3 regions of the Streptomyces sp. NPDC005485 genome follow, and region 3 is predicted to be linked to each of the others. Evidence: predicted binding sites of a transcription regulator. Region 3 holds the regulator's gene; each other region holds the start of a gene.
The links. Region 3 encodes HrcA, which represses chaperone genes, less so after heat shock. Its sites were predicted from a motif close to TTNGCACTCNGNNNNNCNGAGTGCNAA; they were not measured.
Positions count from the first base shown of each region.

Region 1: a site for HrcA is predicted at 3,594-3,620, ahead of groES (co-chaperone GroES). Genes of this name have one in related genera too.
Region 2: a site for HrcA is predicted at 4,232-4,258, ahead of groL (chaperonin GroEL). Genes of this name have one in related genera too.

Region 1 covers NZ_JBEXDZ010000001.1:65,258-71,790, forward strand. The annotation lists gene ABZS97_RS00360 (cell wall-binding repeat-containing protein) at 1-840, shown strand, start outside; gene ABZS97_RS00365 (class I SAM-dependent methyltransferase) at 818-2,059, opposite strand; gene ABZS97_RS00370 (polysaccharide deacetylase family protein) at 2,132-3,106, shown strand; partial or broken gene ABZS97_RS00375 (polysaccharide deacetylase) at 3,117-3,290, shown strand; gene groES (co-chaperone GroES) at 3,765-4,073, shown strand; gene groL (chaperonin GroEL) at 4,194-5,816, shown strand; gene ABZS97_RS00390 (ester cyclase) at 5,885-6,533, opposite strand, start outside.
Region 2 covers NZ_JBEXDZ010000102.1:18,563-25,095, reverse strand. The annotation lists gene ABZS97_RS28960 (trehalose-6-phosphate synthase) at 1-436, opposite strand, end outside; gene ABZS97_RS28955 (glucosyl-3-phosphoglycerate synthase) at 512-1,456, opposite strand; SAM riboswitch class I at 1,628-1,792, shown strand; gene thrC (threonine synthase) at 1,810-3,117, shown strand; gene ABZS97_RS28945 (MoaD/ThiS family protein) at 3,114-3,389, shown strand; gene ABZS97_RS28940 (cold-shock protein) at 3,840-4,046, shown strand; gene groL (chaperonin GroEL) at 4,384-6,009, shown strand; gene ABZS97_RS28930 (NADH:flavin oxidoreductase) at 6,223-6,533, shown strand, end outside.
Region 3 covers NZ_JBEXDZ010000123.1:21,840-28,372, forward strand. The annotation lists gene ABZS97_RS32140 (hypothetical protein) at 1-377, opposite strand, end outside; gene ABZS97_RS32145 (VOC family protein) at 508-903, opposite strand; gene ABZS97_RS32150 (16S rRNA (uracil(1498)-N(3))-methyltransferase) at 925-1,674, opposite strand; gene ABZS97_RS32155 (nitronate monooxygenase) at 1,674-2,765, opposite strand; gene dnaJ (molecular chaperone DnaJ) at 3,069-4,202, opposite strand; gene hrcA (heat-inducible transcriptional repressor HrcA) at 4,203-5,219, opposite strand; gene ABZS97_RS32170 (MBL fold metallo-hydrolase) at 5,424-6,170, shown strand; gene ABZS97_RS32175 (DUF3097 domain-containing protein) at 6,216-6,533, shown strand, end outside.

The DNA.
Region 1 (6,533 bases), on a different contig from region 3:
ATCCTCAGCAGCACGGTCTCCTCGCAGGTGACGTCGCTCGGCTTCACCCCCAAGCGCCTTGCGGGCGTGTCCCGTTACTCGACGTCGGTCGCGGTGGCGAAGTCCATCACCAGCAGCCCGGAGTACGTGTTCCTGGCGACCGGCACCGACTACCACTCGGCCCTCGCGGCGGCCTCCGCGGCCGGCTCCGACGGCACGAGCAGCACGGCCACCGTCGTCCTCAACGACGGCAACAAGCTGACCGACTCGGTGAAGGGCTACCTCAACGGCCTGAACCCGGACAAGACCATGGTCATCCCGGTGGGCGCCTCGGCGAAGTACGCGCTGACGCACACGTACCTCTCCCACTGGCCCTCGACGTACACGTACTACCCGATCACCGCGAGCACTCACGAGGCGACCTCGGTCGCCGTCGCCAAGTTCTGGTGGACCGCGCCGAGCCAGGCCGCGCTCGCCTACACCAACACCTGGCGCGGCGGTGTCTCGGCCGGTGCGGCGATGAACGTCTACGGCCCGGTGCTGTGGACCTCGCGCGACACCTTGTCCGGCGACGCGAAGAACTACCTGCTGCGCGAGTCCGCGAGCGTGCAGTTCGTGGCCGGCTTCGGCGGTACGGGATCGATCGCGTCGGGCACGCTGGACACGGCGGGCGCCTCGATCAGTGCGAGCAGCAGCCAGTTCGTCTACCACCCCTACTACAAGGGCGTGGAGCCCGCGGACACGCGGCAGAGCACCTTCGCGCTGCGCACGAACGACGGCGCGGCGCACACGGTGGAGCGGTCCGGACCGATGGGCGCCGAGCCGAACCTGGACGCGCTCAGGACGGTCCGGCACCAGTAGCGGTTGCCGCGCCGGTAGCGGCGGACGGCTTCGCGGGTGCCCCGATCAGCATGGTCGGGGCGCCCGCGACCCGCGTCAGGAACACGGTCGCGGAGTGCGGCCCGTGCCCCTTCGGCAGTACCTTGCGCCGCAACTCCTCCGGCTCCACGGCCGACCCGCGCTTCTTCACCGTCAGCACCCCGACCCCGCGCTCCCGCAGCAGCGCCTTCAACTTCTTGACGCCGAAGGGGAGTTGATCGGTGATCTCGTACGCCGTCGCATACGCAGTCGACCGCAGTTCGTCCGCCGTGACGTAGGCGATGCTCTCGTCGACGAGCCCGCCGTCCAGTTCCTCGGCGACCTCGGCGACCAGATGAGCGCGGATGGCGGCCCCGTCGGGCTCGTACAAGTACCGCCCCACCGGCCGTACTCGAGGATCGGGCAGCCCGCGCCCGCGCAGGACGCGCGGCCCGGGAAGCAGGGTGGCCCGCACGAGCCCCGGCTCCGTGCCGAACCACAGCACGGCCTCCTTCACGTCCCCGCCGTCCGAGATCCACTCGGCCTCCGCCTCGGCGGGTACGGCCTCGTGCGGAATGCCGGGGGCGACCTTCAGCGCGGCTCTTGGTGCCTTCAGGGCCGCCTCGACCGCCCATGACAGCGGCGGCGAGTACGCCTCGGGGTCGAAGATCCGGCCTCGCCCACCGCGCCGCGCCGGGTCCACGAAGACGGCGTCGTACGACGACGTGTCCACCTCCGTCACATCCGTCTCGCGCACCTCGATCAGGTCCCCCAGCCCGAGCGCCTCGGCGTTCGCGCGCGCCACCGCCGCCGTCAGCGGGTCCCGGTCGACGGCGAGGACCCTGATCCCGGCGCGGGCCAGCGCGATCGCGTCGCCGCCGATCCCGCAGCACAGGTCCGCCACGGACCGCACGCCCAGCTCCTCGAACCGCCGGGCGCGGTACGCCGCCACGCTCGTCCGCGTCGACTGCTCGACCCCGTTCGGCGTGAAGAACATCCGCTCCGCGTCCGCGGCCCCGAACTTCGCCGCCGCCCGCTGCCGCAGCCGCGCCTGGCCGAGCGCCGCCGAGACCAGCTCGACCGGGTGCTCGCGGCGCAGCCGGGTCGCGACGGCCAGCTCCTGCGCCGGGTCGGTGCCGCGCACCTCGTCGAGGAGGGCGCGGCCCTCGGGGGTGAGCAGGGCGGCGAAGGAGAGGTCGTTCACCAGGTCATTGTGGGCCAGTCGGTGGACGGTGTGCTTCCGGCCGCGGTGTCGGGGCCCCGCGCGGGCCGTGGCCTGGGAAGATCCGGCCCCATGCGACTAGTAGGACAAAATGAAGAAAACCGCATGAAGCTCGCAGGCCGGGCGCGCCGTCCCGCGCACGCACGGCGCAGGAGACGGCCGCGCGCCCGCGCCCGCGGCGCGATCGCCGTACTCGCCGTAGCCGCCCTCGCCTCCGGCTGCGCCGAGAACGCCCCCAGCGCCCGTGTACGGCCCGCCCCCGGCCAACAGCCACTGAAGGCACCGCCCGCGCGCGCCCTGGACACGTACGCCTCCCACCTGCGCGCCGCGTACGCCGCGCGCGTGGCCGCGGCGAAGCGCTGGGGCCTGGCGAAGGTGCCGCTCGCGGCACCGGCACCCCCGGCGCACAAGCCGCTGATCAGGGCACGCAAGGGCTTCGAGGTGGACGGCCAGGAGGATCTGCCCCCGGTCTTCACCACCATCCCCACCAAGGACAGGGTCGTCTTCCTGACCATCGACGACGGCGCCGAGAAGGACCCGGCGTTCCTGCGGATGATGAGCGAGCTGCGGATCCCGTACACCGCCTTCCTCAGCGACTACCTGGTGAAGGACAACTACGGCTACTTCAAGAAGATGCGGGACCGCGGTGTCGTGCTGAACAACCACACCCTCCACCACCCGTACCTTCCCGGACTCTCCTACGAGCGTCAGAAGCACGAGATCTGCGGCATGCAGGACATCATGGCCAAGCAGTACGGAAAGCGCCCGAAGCTCTTCCGCCCGCCCTATGGCAACTACAACGAGGACACCCTGCGTGCGGCGAAGTCCTGCGGCATCAAGTACGCCCCGATCTGGGACGAGGAGGTCTACGTCGACCACTGGGAGTACCGCGAGTGGGACCAGGACCTGCACCCCGGCGACATCGTCCTCACCCACTTCCGCGGCCGGAAGGACTGGAAGGGGACCATGCCCGACATGGTCCGCCGCTTCCTGAAGAAGGTCACGGACGAGGGCTACGCGGTGGCGCGACTGGAGGACTACCTGTGAAGGACCGACCATGAGGCCGCGCGCCCTGGCCGCCGCGCTGCTCGCCCCCCTGCTGCTCGCCCCGCTGGCCGGCTGCGCCCAGTCCGTCGACCCCATCGAACGCCTGGGCAAGAAGGCCGCACAGCGGGTCCGCCCGCACGGCCCGACCGTCGCCGACTACCGCCGCCGAGGCCTGCCCGCCCCCCACGCCCCGACACGCCCCTCCTCACCCACACCGTCGCCCACGAAGGCGCCCACGAGACCGCCCACGCCGACGCTCCGGCCGCGTTAGCCCGCCAGGCGCCTGACCGGCGGGGGTTTCGGCTCGTCCGGCGTGCGAGACCGGTGGCATTTCAGCCCGTCCGGCGTTTGAGGCCGGTGGTATTTCAGCCCGTCCGGCGTTTGAGGACGAGCGCGTCAGCGCGACACGGGGGTCTGGGGGCGGAGCCCCCAGGGGCGGCCCACCCCGGCCCCGGGCGCCCAAAACCTGCCGCCGCGCCGCAGGCAATTGGCACTCCGCTTGACCGAGTGCTAATCGCGGTCATAGTCTCGGGTCTGGCACTCCCCCCTGGAGAGTGCCAATAGCGACGGGCAGATCCGGCACCCGCGACGACGGATCCACCTGGTCGCCACCTCAGACAGTTAACCCCGTGAGATCTCCGAAGGGGGAGGTCGGATCGTGACGACCACCAGCTCCAAGGTTGCCATCAAGCCGCTCGAGGACCGCATTGTGGTCCAGCCGCTCGACGCCGAGCAGACCACGGCCTCTGGCCTGGTCATTCCGGACACCGCCAAGGAGAAGCCCCAGGAGGGCGTCGTCCTGGCCGTGGGCCCGGGCCGCTTCGAGAACGGCGAGCGCCTGCCGCTCGACGTGAAGGTCGGCGACATCGTGCTGTACAGCAAGTACGGCGGCACCGAGGTGAAGTACAGCGGCGAGGAGTACCTCGTCCTCTCGGCTCGCGACGTGCTCGCGATCATCGAGAAGTAGTTCACCTTTAAGCAAATAGTGCTTTGAACTGCGCCCCTGGCCCCCGCAATCGCTGAGAAGCCGGGTGCCTGGGGCGCAGTTTCGTTCTCCCTAGATTTCCGAGAGGGCTGAATCGCTCCCATGGCGAAGATCCTGAAGTTCGACGAGGACGCCCGTCGCGCCCTCGAGCGCGGCGTCAACAAGCTTGCCGACACGGTCAAGGTGACGATCGGCCCCAAGGGCCGCAACGTCGTCATCGACAAGAAGTTCGGCGCCCCCACCATCACCAACGACGGTGTCACGATCGCCCGCGAGGTCGAGCTCGACGACCCGTACGAGAACCTCGGCGCCCAGCTGGTGAAGGAGGTGGCGACCAAGACCAACGACATCGCGGGTGACGGTACGACCACCGCCACCGTGCTGGCCCAGGCGCTCGTCCGCGAGGGTCTGCGCAACGTCGCGGCCGGCGCGTCGCCCGCCCTCCTGAAGAAGGGCATCGACGCCGCGGTCAAGGCCGTGTCCGAGGAGCTCCTCGAGACCGCCCGTCCGATCGACGACAAGTCGGACATCGCCGCCGTCGCAGCGCTCTCCGCGCAGGACTCGCAGGTCGGCGAGCTCATCGCCGAGGCGATGGACAAGGTCGGCAAGGACGGTGTCATCACCGTCGAGGAGTCCAACACCTTCGGCCTGGAGCTGGACTTCACCGAGGGCATGGCCTTCGACAAGGGCTACCTGTCCCCGTACATGGTGTCCGACCAGGAACGTATGGAGGCCGTCCTCGACGACCCGTACATCCTGATCCACCAGGGCAAGATCAGCTCCATCCAGGACCTGCTGCCGCTGCTTGAGAAGGTCATCCAGACCAACGCCTCCAAGCCGCTGCTGATCATCGCCGAGGACGTCGAGGGCGAGGCCCTGTCGACCCTGGTCGTGAACAAGATCCGCGGCACGTTCAACGCGGTCGCGGTCAAGGCCCCCGGCTTCGGTGACCGCCGCAAGGCCATGCTCGGCGACATCGCCACCCTCACCGGTGGTCAGGTCATCGCCGAGGAGGTCGGCCTCAAGCTCGACCAGGTCGGCCTGGACGTGCTGGGCACCGCCCGCCGCGTCACGGTCACCAAGGACGACACGACCATCGTCGACGGCGGCGGCGACAGCGCCGACGTCTCGGGCCGCGTCAACCAGATCAAGGCCGAGATCGAGAACACGGACTCCGACTGGGACCGCGAGAAGCTCCAGGAGCGCCTCGCGAAGCTGGCCGGCGGCGTGTGCGTGATCAAGGTCGGCGCCGCCACCGAGGTGGAGCTGAAGGAGAAGAAGCACCGTCTGGAGGACGCCATCTCCGCGACCCGCGCCGCGGTCGAGGAGGGCATCGTCTCCGGTGGTGGCTCCGCGCTCGTCCACGCCGTGAAGGTCCTGGAGGGCAACCTCGACAAGACCGGCGACGAGGCCACCGGTGTCGCGGTCGTGCGCCGCGCCGCTGTCGAGCCGCTGCGCTGGATCGCCGAGAACGCCGGCCTGGAGGGTTACGTCATCACCTCCAAGGTCGCCGAGCTCGACAAGGGCCAGGGCTTCAACGCCGCGACCGGCGAGTACGGCGACCTGGTCAAGCAGGGCGTCATCGACCCGGTCAAGGTCACCCGCTCCGCCCTGGAGAACGCCGCCTCCATCGCCTCCCTGCTCCTCACGACCGAGACCCTGGTCGTCGAGAAGCCGGCCGAGGAGGAGGCCGAGGCCGGTCACGGCCACGGGCACTCCCACTGACGTACGTCGGTAGGTAAGCGGCAGGAAGGCCCGGCACTCCAGGAGTGCCGGGCCTTTCCGCTGCCGTACTACTGCTCCAAGGCGTCCAGCGCCCCGAGTTGGGCCATCAGTCCGAGCCGGTCGTACTCCCACCAGCCCTCGACGATCTTGCCGTCCTCACGGCAGCGGAAGATCGTCGAGCCGGTCATGGAGACCTTCCTGCCGGTCGCCGCAAGGCCCATGAAGTCACCCTTGTGGGTGCCGCTCCAGGTCCAGCGGGTGCAGACCCGGTCGCCCTCGGAGATCTGGTCCTCCACGGTGAACGTGAACGAGAACCCGCCGCGCCACATCTCCATCTCGCGCCGTATCGCGTCCCGCCCCATGGTGTCCTGCTCGTTGGCGGGGTCGTGGTCGTGGTAGTCCTCGGCGATCAGGCCGTCGAGCGGCGGGAGTTCACCGCTGGTGCCCATCTCCTCGAAGAGTCTGCGGATGTTCACCGCGTACAGATCGTCGTCCCGCACCACGTCCAGATCGGTGAACGTCGGCATCTCGTCGCACAGCGAGACCATCTCCCGGAAGATCCGGTCGGTCTCCGGCAGATTCGAGTTCCGCATCGCTTCCTCGTACGACGGGAACTCCACGATCTCGATGAAGTGGGAGTCGTCGGACCGGTCCTTCCCGATGACGCTGTGCGTCGCGGTCCGCTTCCCCTTGGTCTGCTCGACCCATGTGTCCATC
Region 2 (6,533 bases), on a different contig from region 3:
GCACCGCCGCACCCTCGGCCGCCTCGTCGGCCAGCGCCCGCGCGAAGGCACGGTTGTACGTCTCGTACGACGCCCACTGGCGCCGGAACTCCGCGTCGAAGACGGGCTCCAGCGGCGTCTGGTACAGCAGGTGGTGGACGAACCACAGCACCGAGTTCGCGATGCCGTTGTACGCGTCCGCGTGCACGTCGGCGTCGATGTCCAGCATCCGTACGCCGTCCTCGCCGACCCCGCGCCGCACCGCCTCGCGGTCCCCGTCACCGAGCGCCGAGCACACCCACAGGGCGCCCGCGTCCGGCCCGATCGCCGAGAGCCCGGAGACCAGCCCGCCCCCACCGCGCCTGGGGGTGAGTTCCCCGGTCTCGTCCAGCGAGTACGAGACCGGGCCCCGGTTGGACGCGACGAGAATCCGATGAGCACCGTGCGCAGAAGCCATACGCCTCAACCTAGCCCGGCTCGGAAACGCTCAAACGTACGGAAGCGATACGGCAGGACGTATACAACCGCCCGATCACGCCACTCTGCGTGACTGGTACTCCGCGATGTCCGCCATCGGCGGCCGCTCCTCGGTGTCGACCGAGTGCGTGCGCGGCTCGAAGCCTTCCCTGCCCCGCTCGAACTGGGTGAGGGACGGGCGGATCAGATGCCCGCGGGCCAGCCGCAGCTGCGCCGTGCGGTAGATCGCGGCGGCCATGCGGCCCAGCGCCTGTCCGTCCTGGTGGCGGTGCTTGCGCACACCCACGTCCACCTGGGCCAGCGCGTCCAACCCCACCAGGTGCAGCGCGTCGACCAGCATGCCCAGCTCCACCCCGTACCCGACGGGGAACGGCAGCTGTTCCAGCAGGGAGCGGCGGGCGGCGTACTCCCCGCCGAGCGGCTGGACGAAGCCGGCCAGCTGCGGCCAGTGCATGTTCAGCAGCGGGCGCGCCATGAGTTCCGTGACCCGGCCGCCCTGACCTGCGGCAGAGCCCAGCGGACGGTCGTACATCGCCTTGACGAGGTCCACGCCCGGCTCGGTGAGCAGCGGCCCGACGATCCCCGACACGAAGTCCGACGAGAACTCCTTCAGGTCCGCGTCGATGAAGCAGACGATGTCCCCACCGGTCACCAGCAGCGACCGCCACAGGACCTCGCCCTTGCCGGGCACGGCCGGAATGCGCGGGAGTATCTCGTCCCGGTGCACCACCCGGGCCCCCGCGGCGGCGGCGACCGCGGAGGTGCGGTCCGTCGAGCCGGAGTCGACGACGACGATCTCGTCGACGAGGGGCACCTGGTGCATCAGGTCATGGCGGATGACCGCGACGATCTCACCGACCGTCTCCTCCTCGTTCAGCGCGGGCAGCACGACGCTCACCGAGGAGTTCGTGGCACGCTTCGCGGCGACGAGCCGGTGCAGCGGGCGGTCGGAAACGGACCAGGAGCGGGTACTCAGCCACCGCTCGACTTCTTCCAGCACAGTCTGCGGCTCCTCACTGTCTGACCCCATGATCCCTCGACCATGTGATCCATCTCGCGGTTCGGACGACTATCTCAACTGTCCTGGCCTTCGGTTACAGTCTTGAACAACGCGGATGACCATCGCATGTCGGGGGTCGCCACCGCGTAGCAGAGATCAACAATCGAATACCGCTCATCCAGAGGGGCAGAGGGATACGGCCCGTTGAAGCCCCGGCAACCCTCCAGTCGGTTCTCGTACGACATGCACGTCATCGACGTCGTCGCAGCGAGGCTCCCGACTAGGGAAGGTGCCAAATCCGTCTCACGGCGAAGTGCGCCGTGAGGAAGATGAGGAGAAAGGGCCTCGCCTCCATGGCTGCGCAGACTGATGTAGACACCACGATCACCACTGCAGGCACCACGAACTCCGTCGATCTGGGTCCCGCCGCGGCGCTCTCCTGCCGCGAGTGCGGACACCGTGTGCCCCTCGGCCCGGTCTTCGCCTGCGAGGAGTGTTTCGGCCCCCTCGAGATCGCGTACGACTTCTCGGCCTACGACACCGAAGAACTCCGCAAGCGTATCGAGGCCGGCCCCGCGAACATCTGGCGCTACGCGCCGCTGCTTCCCGTCCCGGCCGACGTGGCGGAGAAGCCGAACATCAACCCGGGCTGGACCAAGCTCGTCCAGGCCGACAACCTGGCCCGCGAGCTGGGCGTCGACGCCGGCAAGCTGTTCGTGAAGGACGACTCCGGCAACCCGACGCACTCCTTCAAGGACCGCGTCGTCGCGCAGGCCATCGAGGCGGCGCGCGCGTTCGACTTCACCACCCTCTCCTGCTCCTCCACGGGCAACCTGGCCGGCGCCGTCGGCGCCGCCGCCGCCCGGGCCGGCTTCCGCTCCTGCGTGTTCATCCCGCACGACCTGGAGCAGGGCAAGGTCGTCATGGCCGCGATCTACGGCGGCGAGCTCGTCGGCATCGAGGGCAACTACGACGACGTGAACCGCTTCTGCTCCGAGCTGATCGGCGACCCGGCCGGCGAGGGCTGGGGCTTCGTCAACGTCAACCTGCGCCCGTACTACGCGGAGGGCAGCAAGACCCTGGCGTACGAGATCTGCGAGCAGCTCGGCTGGCAGCTGCCCGACCAGCTCGTGGTGCCCATCGCCTCCGGCTCCCAGCTCACGAAGATCGACAAGGGGCTGCAGGAGCTGATCAAGCTCGGCCTCGTCGAGGACAAGCCGTACAAGATCTTCGGCGCCCAGGCCGAGGGCTGCTCGCCGGTGTCCGTCGCCTACAAGGCCGGCCACGACGTCGTACGCCCGCAGAAGCCGAACACCATCGCCAAGTCGCTCGCCATCGGCAACCCGGCCGACGGGCCGTACGTGCTCGACATCGCACGCCGTACCGGCGGTGCGGTGGAGGACGTGAACGACGAGCAGGTCGTGGACGCGATCAAGCTGCTCGCGCGGACGGAGGGCATCTTCGCCGAGACGGCGGGTGGCGTGACGGTGGGTGTCGCGAAGAAGCTGATCGAGAACGGTCTGCTCGACCCGACCCTGACCACCGTCGTGCTGAACACCGGCGACGGCCTCAAGACCCTGGACGCGGTGGCCGGCACCGGCCTGACCGCGACCATCCGCCCGAACCTGGACTCCTTCCGAGAGGCTGGCCTCGCATCATGAGCGTCAACGTCCGCATCCCCACCATCCTGCGCACCTACACCGGCGGCCAGGCCGAGGTGAGCGCCGAGGGCGCGACCCTCGCCGACGTCATCGCCGACCTGGAGAAGAACCACACGGGCATCGCCGCCCGCGTTCTCGACGACCAGGGCAAGCTGCGCCGCTTCGTCAACGTGTACGTCAACGACGACGACGTCCGCTTCGAGCAGGGTCTGGAGACGGTGACGCCGGACGGCGCGGGCGTCTCGATCATCCCGGCCGTCGCCGGAGGCTGACCGCCCCTTTCGTTACCTTCGGTAACGGCTGTCACTCATTGTTCATCGAATTGCCCTCTCCGTAAGAGAAACGGAGGGGGCAATTCTGTATGGTTGAGCGCGGTACAGTTGGGGAACCTGCTTCGCTTTCCGAGTCGTCCTCATGCCGGGCGCATATGAGTTCTCGCCCGACACCCGATAAGAAGCAGCCAAAGTGCCCCATCATTTCTAGCCGTTTATGGCATTTATGGGGCCCGACTTGCCCTGAATCTGCGCAAATTCTCCGCATTTTCCCGATCGGTCATGCCCAGAATTCTCGTCCGATTGACCTGTTGCAGACGGCAGTTGGACAGATACATTCAGCCGCGGTCGACGCGTTCCGGCGCACACCCCCAACCGTTGGGGGGTGAGGTCTGACCCGGATCCACGAAGTGTGGATCTGTGCAAGGGCCAGTAATAGGGGAGTTAGGCATGGCTCAGGGCACCGTCAAGTGGTTCAACGCGGAGAAGGGGTACGGCTTCATCGCGGTCGACGGTGGTGCGGATGTATTCGTCCACTACAGCGCGATTCAGATGGACGGCTACCGCACCCTTGAAGAGGGCCAGCGGGTCGAGTTCGAGATCTCGCAGGGTCAGAAGGGGCCGCAGGCGGACATGGTCCGACTGGCTGCCGGCTGAAGCACGCGCCGACTGAACACAAACAGCGACGTGACGAAGGGCTCGTACCTCCAGGGGTACGAGCCCTTCGGCGTGCCCAGGGATGCGGGCGGACGGCCCCGCGCCCCGCGCACGCGCCCCCCTGCTCACCTGGGGATCAACCCGAGCCGCTTGCACTCGGCAGGGGCGAGTGCTAATCATTGGCGTTAGCACTCTGAAGGTGAGAGTGATAACGAGGACCGGGTCGGTGAGGCTCGCAGGCCAAGTGGGGCAAGGAACCACGAGGCCGGCAGGCCGTCCGTCGCGGGCGCGGGCGCGGTCCTGGAGATTCCACCCCAGTCCGGGAGGACCACTTCACATGGCCAAGATCATCGCGTTCGACGAGGAGGCACGGCGCGGTCTCGAGCGCGGGATGAACCAGCTCGCCGACGCCGTCAAGGTCACCCTTGGCCCCAAGGGCCGCAACGTCGTCCTCGAGAAGAAGTGGGGCGCCCCCACGATCACCAACGATGGTGTTTCCATCGCCAAGGAGATCGAGCTCGAGGACCCGTACGAGAAGATCGGCGCCGAGCTGGTCAAGGAAGTCGCCAAGAAGACGGACGACGTCGCCGGTGACGGTACGACCACGGCGACCGTTCTGGCGCAGGCGCTGGTCCGCGAGGGCCTGCGCAACGTAGCCGCCGGTGCCAACCCGATGGCCCTCAAGCGCGGTATCGAGAAGGCCGTCGAGGCCGTCTCCGGTGCCCTCCTTGAGCAGGCCAAGGATGTCGAGACCAAGGAGCAGATCGCTTCCACGGCCTCCATCTCCGCCGCCGACACCCAGATCGGCGAGCTCATCGCCGAGGCCATGGACAAGGTCGGCAAGGAAGGCGTCATCACCGTCGAGGAGTCCCAGACCTTCGGTCTGGAGCTGGAGCTCACCGAGGGTATGCGCTTCGACAAGGGCTACATCTCGGCGTACTTCGCCACCGACATGGAGCGTATGGAGGCCGTCCTCGACGACCCGTACATCCTGATCGCGAACTCCAAGATCGCGAACGTCAAGGACCTGCTCCCGCTCCTGGAGAAGGTCATGCAGGGCGGCAAGCCGCTGCTGATCATCGCCGAGGACGTCGAGGGCGAGGCCCTGTCGACCCTGGTCGTCAACAAGATCCGTGGCACCTTCAAGTCCGTCGCCGTCAAGGCCCCGGGCTTCGGTGACCGCCGCAAGGCCATGCTCGGCGACATCGCCATCCTCACGGGCGGCGAGGTCATCTCCGAGGAGGTCGGCCTCAAGCTGGAGAACGCCGGTCTCGACCTGCTGGGCCGTGCCCGCAAGGTGGTCATCACCAAGGACGAGACGACGATCGTCGACGGCTCGGGCTCGGCGGACCAGGTTGCCGGTCGCGTCAACCAGATCCGCGCCGAGATCGAGAACAGCGACTCGGACTACGACCGCGAGAAGCTCCAGGAGCGTCTGGCGAAGCTGGCCGGCGGCGTGGCCGTCATCAAGGCCGGTGCCGCCACCGAGGTCGAGCTCAAGGAGCGCAAGCACCGCATCGAGGACGCCGTTCGCAACGCGAAGGCGGCCGTCGAGGAGGGCATCGTCGCCGGTGGTGGCGTGGCCCTGCTCCAGGCTTCCTCGGTCTTCGAGAAGCTCGAGCTCTCGGGTGACGAGGCGACCGGCGCCAACGCCGTGAAGCTCGCCCTGGAGGCCCCGCTCAAGCAGATCGCCGTCAACGGTGGTCTCGAGGGTGGCGTCATCGTCGAGAAGGTGCGCAACCTGCCCGTCGGTCACGGCCTGAACGCCGCGACCGGTGAGTACGTCGACATGATCGCCGAAGGCATCATCGACCCGGCGAAGGTCACGCGCTCTGCCCTGCAGAACGCCGCGTCCATCGCCGCGCTGTTCCTGACCACCGAGGCCGTCATCGCCGACAAGCCGGAGAAGGCCGCCGCGGGCGGCGCTCCGGGCGGCATGCCGGGCGGTGACATGGACTTCTGATCCTTCACGGATCGGCGGAGTCTGTCAGTTCCGAGGGCGGTACCCCTTCTTGGAGGGGGTACCGCCCTCGGGCGTATCCGGGATCACACCCCGACCGGCGGATACGGGCGGAATTCCGGGGTCTGCGGAGCCGTTGACATGGGAGAGTCGATGCATGCGCACATACCGTGCGTTATGTCCCCCGGTGAGTCCCGAAGTCCCAAGGAGTTCCGCGTGTCCCTCAGTGCCCCCGCCGGCCGTGCGGCCGAGATCCTGTCCCGGCCCGTCTCCATCAACGGTCTGACCGTCCCGAACCGGATCGCGATGGCGCCCATGACCCGGCAGTTCTCCCCGGGCGGCGTTCCCGGCGAGGACGTGAGCGGGTACTACGCCCGCCGGGCCGCCGCGGGCGTCGGCCTGATCGTCACCGAGGGCACGTACGTCGGCCACGAGTCGGCCGGGCAGAGCGACAGCATCCCGCGCTTCCACGGCGAGGAGCAGCTCGCGGGCTGGGCGAAGGTCGCCGACGCGGTGCACGCGGCGGG
Region 3 (6,533 bases):
AGGTCCCCGCGCACGCACGCACCGTCGACCGCCCGGGTGACCCTGCCCTTGACGGTGATGTCACGCCCGTCGGACGTCTCCCCCCGGCAGTCGACATGGGCAACGGTGTCCGCACTCCTGGAGGGCGTCCTACCCGGCGTGTACGCCTTGTTGGCGCCGCCGTAACTGGCCGTGCAGGTGAGCCAGTTGACGTCCACGTGCTGCCGCTCGAGTTCCTTCGTCGCGGTCTGGTCGGTGGTGTACGACACCGCCGCGGAACTCAGCCCGTCCGTGGGCTCGCACGCCGTCACACCGAACACCCCGGCCACTCCGAGCCCCAGCGCGGCCAGCGCCTGCCTGCGTCCCGTCCGGTGCCGTATACGCCTCAATGCCCCCATAGACGGCAGGGTGCCACTGCCGCGGCCGCCGCGGTAGACCGCATGCGGCCACTCCGTCCCCGCTCAAGTCACAATCCGGCGTACGCGTACGCCGGTGAGCCCGGCGGCCGGCCGTCGTTGGACGCGCTGGTCAGCCGCTGCGCAGCAGCAGCCACTCCTGAAGCTCCACGAGGTTGCCCTCCGGGTCCTTGAGGTGGGCCACGCGCATACGGTCGGTCATGGGGGCCGGGCCGTGCACGATCTCCCCGCCGCGGGAGGCGACGGCCTCGCAGTGGGCGTCCAGGTCGTCGACGCGCAGCACCACCAGCGAGCGGTGGCCGGTCGCCGAGTCGCCCAGTTCCCCGAGGACCTCGGCCATCATCGAGCGGTCCTGGAGGGCGATGCCCGCCGAGCCTATGGCGGGGCTGAACTTCTCGTAGGGCCCCTCCGTCGCCCCGGACTGGGGCTTGAGGCCGAGGACTTCGGCGTAGAAGTGGTAGCAGGCGGGAAAGTCCGAGACGAGCAGCCTTACCTGTGCGAGTTCCACGCGTCCTCCTACGGGTGTCGGTCAGGCCCAGCGGCCCGTGCGGCCCAGCAGCAGCGCCGTCGCCGCCGTCCCGGCGGTCGATGTGCGCAGCACGCTACGCCCGAGACGGTACGCCTTCGCACCTGAGTCCCCGAAGAGCGCCAACTCCTCGGGGGACACGCCTCCTTCGGGCCCCACGACCAGCACGATCTCGCCCGTGGCGGGGAGTTCGGCGGTCGCGAGCGCCTCGCTGCCGTAGTCACGGTCCTCGTGCAGTACGGCGGCGAAGTCGGCTTTGGCGAGAAGTGCGGCAACCTGCTTGGTCGTTGCCGCGTCCGCGATCTCCGGGAAGCGGACCCGGCGGGACTGCTTGCCGGCCTCGCGGGCGGTGGCACGCCACTTGGCGAGCGCCTTCAGGCCCCTCTCGCCCTTCCACTGGGTGATGCAGCGGGCGGCGGCCCAGGGGACGATCGCGTCGACGCCGGTCTCCGTCATCGTCTCCACGGCGAGCTCACCGCGGTCACCCTTGGGGAGGGCCTGTACGACGGTGATGCGCGGGGACTCCGGGGGCTCCTCGGACACCTCGCCCAGCCTGACGATCAGCCGGTCCTTGCCCTCGGTGTCGATCACCTCGGCCTCGGCCCACCGCCCGGCGCCGTCCGTGAGGACGATCTCCTCGCCCGACCGCAGCCGCTTCACGGAGACGGCGTGCCGTCCCTCGGGGCCCTCCAGCACGAACCGTCCGGCGTCGCCGGCGCGGAAGTCCTCGACCACGAACACCGGTGCGGTCATCAGGCGTTACCCCCGGTCCGGGGCTCCGGGCAGGCCGACAACGCTGTCTTCGCGGCCGCGAGTTCGGCGGTGAGGACCTCCACCAGCTGCCCGGCGGGCAGTGCGCGGGCCATCCGGTGCCCCTGTCCCGCCCACAGCGCCATGCCCTGCGCGTCGCCCGCCTTCGCGGCCGCCTTGCGCAGCGCGGAGGTGAGGTGGTGGACCTGGGGGTAGGCGGCGGGCGCGTACGGGCCGTGCTCGCGCATGAAGCGGTTGACCAGGCCGCGCGCCGGGCGCCCGGAGAACGCGCGCGTCAGCTCCGTACGGACGAAGAGCGGATTGGTGAGTGCCTGCTTGTGCAGGGTGTTGGCGCCGGACTCGGGGGTGGCGAGGAACGCGGTGCCGAGCTGCGCCGCGCTCGCGCCCGCGGCGAGGACGGCGGCGATCTGGCTGCCGCGCATCAAACCGCCGGCCGCGACGATCGGGATCCCCACGCTCTCGCGGACCTGCGCGATCAGTGAGAGCAGTCCGATGCCGGTGCCGTCGGTCTCCGGGTTGTCACGGTGGGTGCCCTGGTGGCCACCCGCCTCGACGCCCTGCACGATCACGGCGGCGGCGCCCGCCCGCTCCACCGCGAGGGCCTCCTCGACCGTCGTCGCGGTCACCAGCGTCAGCGTGCCGGCGCGCGCGAGGGAGTCCAGGACCTCGCGGCTCGGGCAGCCGAAGTGGAAGGAGGCCACCGGCACCGGGTTGTCGAGGAGGACGGCGAGCTTGGCGTCGTAGCCGTCGTCTCGGCCGCTGTCCGGGTCGCCGAGCTCCGTCGAGTACCAGGAGGCCTCACCGGCCAGCTGGTGGGCGTAGACCTCGATCGCGCCCTTGTCCGCGTACTCGGGCTGCGGCATGAACAGATTGACCCCGAAAGGCCGTCCCGTGAGCCCGCGCAGCTGCTTGATCTCCTGGTACATACCGTCGGCGGTCTTGTACCCGGCAGCCAGGAACCCGAGCCCCCCGGCCTCGCACACAGCGGCGGCGAGCTGCGGGACGGAGACTCCGCCCGCCATGGGGGCCTGCACGATCGGATGCGGGAAAAGATCGGTCAGTGCGGAGGACATGAGCGCATGTTGTCACGTCCCCCGAACAAGTCCGAATCCACCCTTCCGCGGGGAGCATCCAGCCCGTCCGGCGTTTGAGGACGAGCCCGTTCAGGGCGAAAGGGGGGTCTGGGGCGCAGCCCCCAGGTTCGGGAAGGGCAGGGGCGGAGGGGGCGAAAAACTCCCGCCCTGGCCTCCGCCCACTCGCCTCAGCGCCCGTTGAAGGCGTCCTTCAACCGCGAGAACAACCCCTGCTGCCCCGGCTGACCGTGCTCACCCGGGGGTCGACCCCCGGACCCCCAGCCAGACCCTCGGCAACTCGCCTCAGCGCCCGTTGAACGCATCCTTCAACCGCGAGAACAACCCCTGCTGCCCCGGCTGGAACTGCCCCGTGGGCCGTTCCTCGCCACGCAGCACCGCAAGCTCCCGCAGCACCCGCTCCTGCTCGGCGTCGAGCTTCGTCGGCGTGGTGACCTCGACGTGCACGATGAGGTCGCCGCGGCCGCCGCCCCGCAGGTGCGTGACACCGCGTCCGTGCAGCGGGATCGACTGCCCGGACTGCGTACCGGGACGGATGTCGACCTCCTCCATCCCGTCGAGCGTCTCCAGCGGCACCTTCGTGCCGAGCGACGCCGCGGTCATCGGGATGGTGACCGTGCAGTGCAGGTCGTCGCCGCGCCGCTGGAACGTGGAGTGCGGCAGCTCGTGGATCTCGACGTACAGGTCGCCGGCGGGACCGCCGCCGGGGCCGACCTCGCCCTCGCCCGCGAGCTGGATCCGCGTGCCGTTGTCCACACCGGCCGGGATCTTCACGGTCAGGGTCCGGCGCGAGCGCACCCGCCCGTCGCCCGCGCACTCCGGGCACGGGGTCGGGACGACGGTCCCGAAGCCCTGGCACTGGGGGCAGGGGCGCGAGGTCATGACCTGGCCGAGGAAGGACCGGGTGACCTGCGACACCTCACCGCGGCCGCGGCACATGTCACACGTCTGGGCCGTGGTCCCCGGCGCCGCGCCCTCACCACTGCAGGTGGTGCAGACGACGGCCGTGTCGACCTGGATGTCCTTCGTGGTGCCGAAGGCCGCCTCGTCGAGCTCGATCTCCAGCCGGATCATGGCGTCCTGGCCGCGGCGCGTGCGCGAGCGTGGCCCGCGCTGCGACGCCGTGCCGAAGAACGCGTCCATGATGTCCGAGAAGTTCCCGAAGCCGCCGGCTCCGAAGCCTCCCGCGCCGCCGCCCGACTGGGACAGCGGGTCGCCGCCGAGGTCGTAGACCTGCTTCTTCTGCGGGTCCGACAACACCTCGTAGGCGGCGTTGATCTCCTTGAAGCGCTCCTGCGTCTTCGGATCGGGATTGACGTCCGGGTGCAGCTCGCGGGCGAGCCTCCGGAACGCCTTCTTGATCTCGTCCTGGGAAGCGTCGCGGCGTACGCCGAGTACGGCGTAGTAGTCCGTGGCCACTTACGACTCCGCCAGGATCTGTCCGACGTACCGTGCCACCGCTCGTACCGCTCCCATCGTTCCCGGGTAATCCATGCGGGTCGGTCCGACCACGCCAAGTTTCGCTACTGCTTCGACGCCCGAACCGTAGCCGACCGAGACCACGGACGTGGAGTTGAGTCCCTCATACGCGTTCTCGTGACCGATCCGTACGGTCATGCCCGAATCCCCCGCCTCACCAAGCAACTTGAGGAGCACGACCTGCTCCTCCAGTGCTTCGAGGACCGGACGGATAGTGAGGGGAAAGTCATGTCCGAAGCGGGTGAGATTGGCGGTGCCGCCGATCATCAGCCGCTCCTCGGTCTCCTCGACGAGCGTCTCCAGGAGAGTGGAGAGCACCGTGGCGACCGTACCCCGGTCCTCCGCCTCGAAGCTGTCGGGGAGGTCCTGCACGAGCTGCGGGACGTCCGCGAAGCGGCGGCCCGCGACCCTGGCGTTGAGCCGCGCCCGCAGATCCGCGAGCGACGTCTCCCCGAACGGCGCCGGACAGTCGATCATGCGCTGCTCGACCCGGCCGGTGTCCGTGATCAGCACCAGCATCACACGGGCGGGGGCCAGCGAGAGCAGCTCCACGTGCCGCACCGTCGAGCGGGTCAGCGAGGGGTACTGCACGACGGCGACCTGCCGGGTGAGCTGCGCGAGCAGCCGCACCGTACGGCCCACGACGTCGTCGAGGTCGACGGCGCCGTCCAGGAAGTTCTGGATCGCGCGACGCTCGGGTGCGGTCATCGGCTTGACGCCCGCGAGCTTGTCGACGAAGAGCCGATAGCCCTTGTCCGTGGGGATGCGCCCGGCGCTGGTGTGCGGCTGGGCGATGTACCCCTCGTCCTCCAGGGCCGCCATGTCGTTGCGGACGGTCGCGGGCGAGACCCCGAGGCTGTGCCGCTCGGTGAGCGCCTTGGAGCCGACCGGCTCCTCGGTCCCGACATAGTCCTGGACGATGGCGCGCAGCACCTCAAGCCTTCGTTCACTGAGCATCGCGCACACCTCCAGCGGTCTTCCAGCGGTCTTCCAGCTGCTCCTGGCCTGGCACTCAGCGCATGCGAGTGCCAGCGTTCCCCGGCCCAGTGTACGGCCGTGGGGTACGACCCCGGCAAGGGCGGCCCTGCCATGTCATGCCGACGTGTACCGACCTGTCCTGCGATGTCGTGCCTGTACCCGCCTCGCCGCTAGCGTCGGCGTATGAAGGTGACTTGGGAAGAGGCGGGGTGGGAGGAACTGTCGCCGCGGGTCGGGCGGCGGCGGCTTCCCGTGTGGGACTGCACCGCCGGACTGGTGGTCGGCGAGGGCGCGGCGCTGCTGATCGACGCGGGGTCGAGCCTGGGCGAGGGCGCGCGGCTGCGCGCCGAGGCGCAGCGGCTCCTGGGTCCGCCGGGCGGCGGCCGCCGTGTGACGCACCTCGCGCTCACCCACCCGCACTTCGACCATGTCTTCGGCGCGGCGGCGTTCGCGGGGGTGGAGGTGTTCGGCGCGGTGGGCGTGGACGCGGTCCTCACCCACGACCGGGAGGAACTGCGCGCGGACGCCGTACGCAACGGGCTGGACGCGCGGGCGGCCGCCGAGGCGGCCGATCTCCTCGCCCGTCCCCGCCATGTCGTGTCCGGTGAGTGGACCCTCGACCTGGGCGGCGGTCTGCAGGTGCTGCTGGCGAACGTCGGCCCGGGCCACACCTGCCACGACCTGGCGGTCCTCGTGCCCGCCACGGCCTCCGCCCCGGAGGTCGTCTTCTGCGGCGACCTCGTGGAGGAGTCCGGCGAGCCGCAGGCCGGTCCGGACGCCGTCCCCTCCCACTGGCCCGCGGCCCTGGACCGGCTGCTCGACCTGGGCGGCGAGGACGCGGTGTACGTGCCCGGCCACGGAGCCGCGGTGAATGCGGCGTTCGTCCGGGCGCAGCGGGACGCGCTGGCGGCCCGTTTCGGCGTGTCGTAGGAGGGTGTACGGCGTCGGCGCGGCGCTTCTCCTATCGTCATCCGAATGCGCCAGTACTCTCCGGACCTGACCCCGCCCTGGAAGAAGCCCAAGCCCGTGCCCGAGGTCCCGGCGGACCCGGGGCTGGTGGTCGAGGAGCCCGGTACCGGTTTCTGCGGTGCGGTGATCCGCTGCGAGGCTGGCACGGTGACGCTGGAGGACCGCTTCGGCAAGCACCGGGTCTTCCCGATGGAGCCGCGCGGCTTCCTCCTGGAGGGCCGGGTGGTCACGCTCGTCCGCCCCGCCGCCGGTCCCCTGCGGCCCACCCGTACGGCGTCCGGTTCGGTCGCCGTGCCGGGTGCGCGGGCCCGGGTGGCGCGGGCC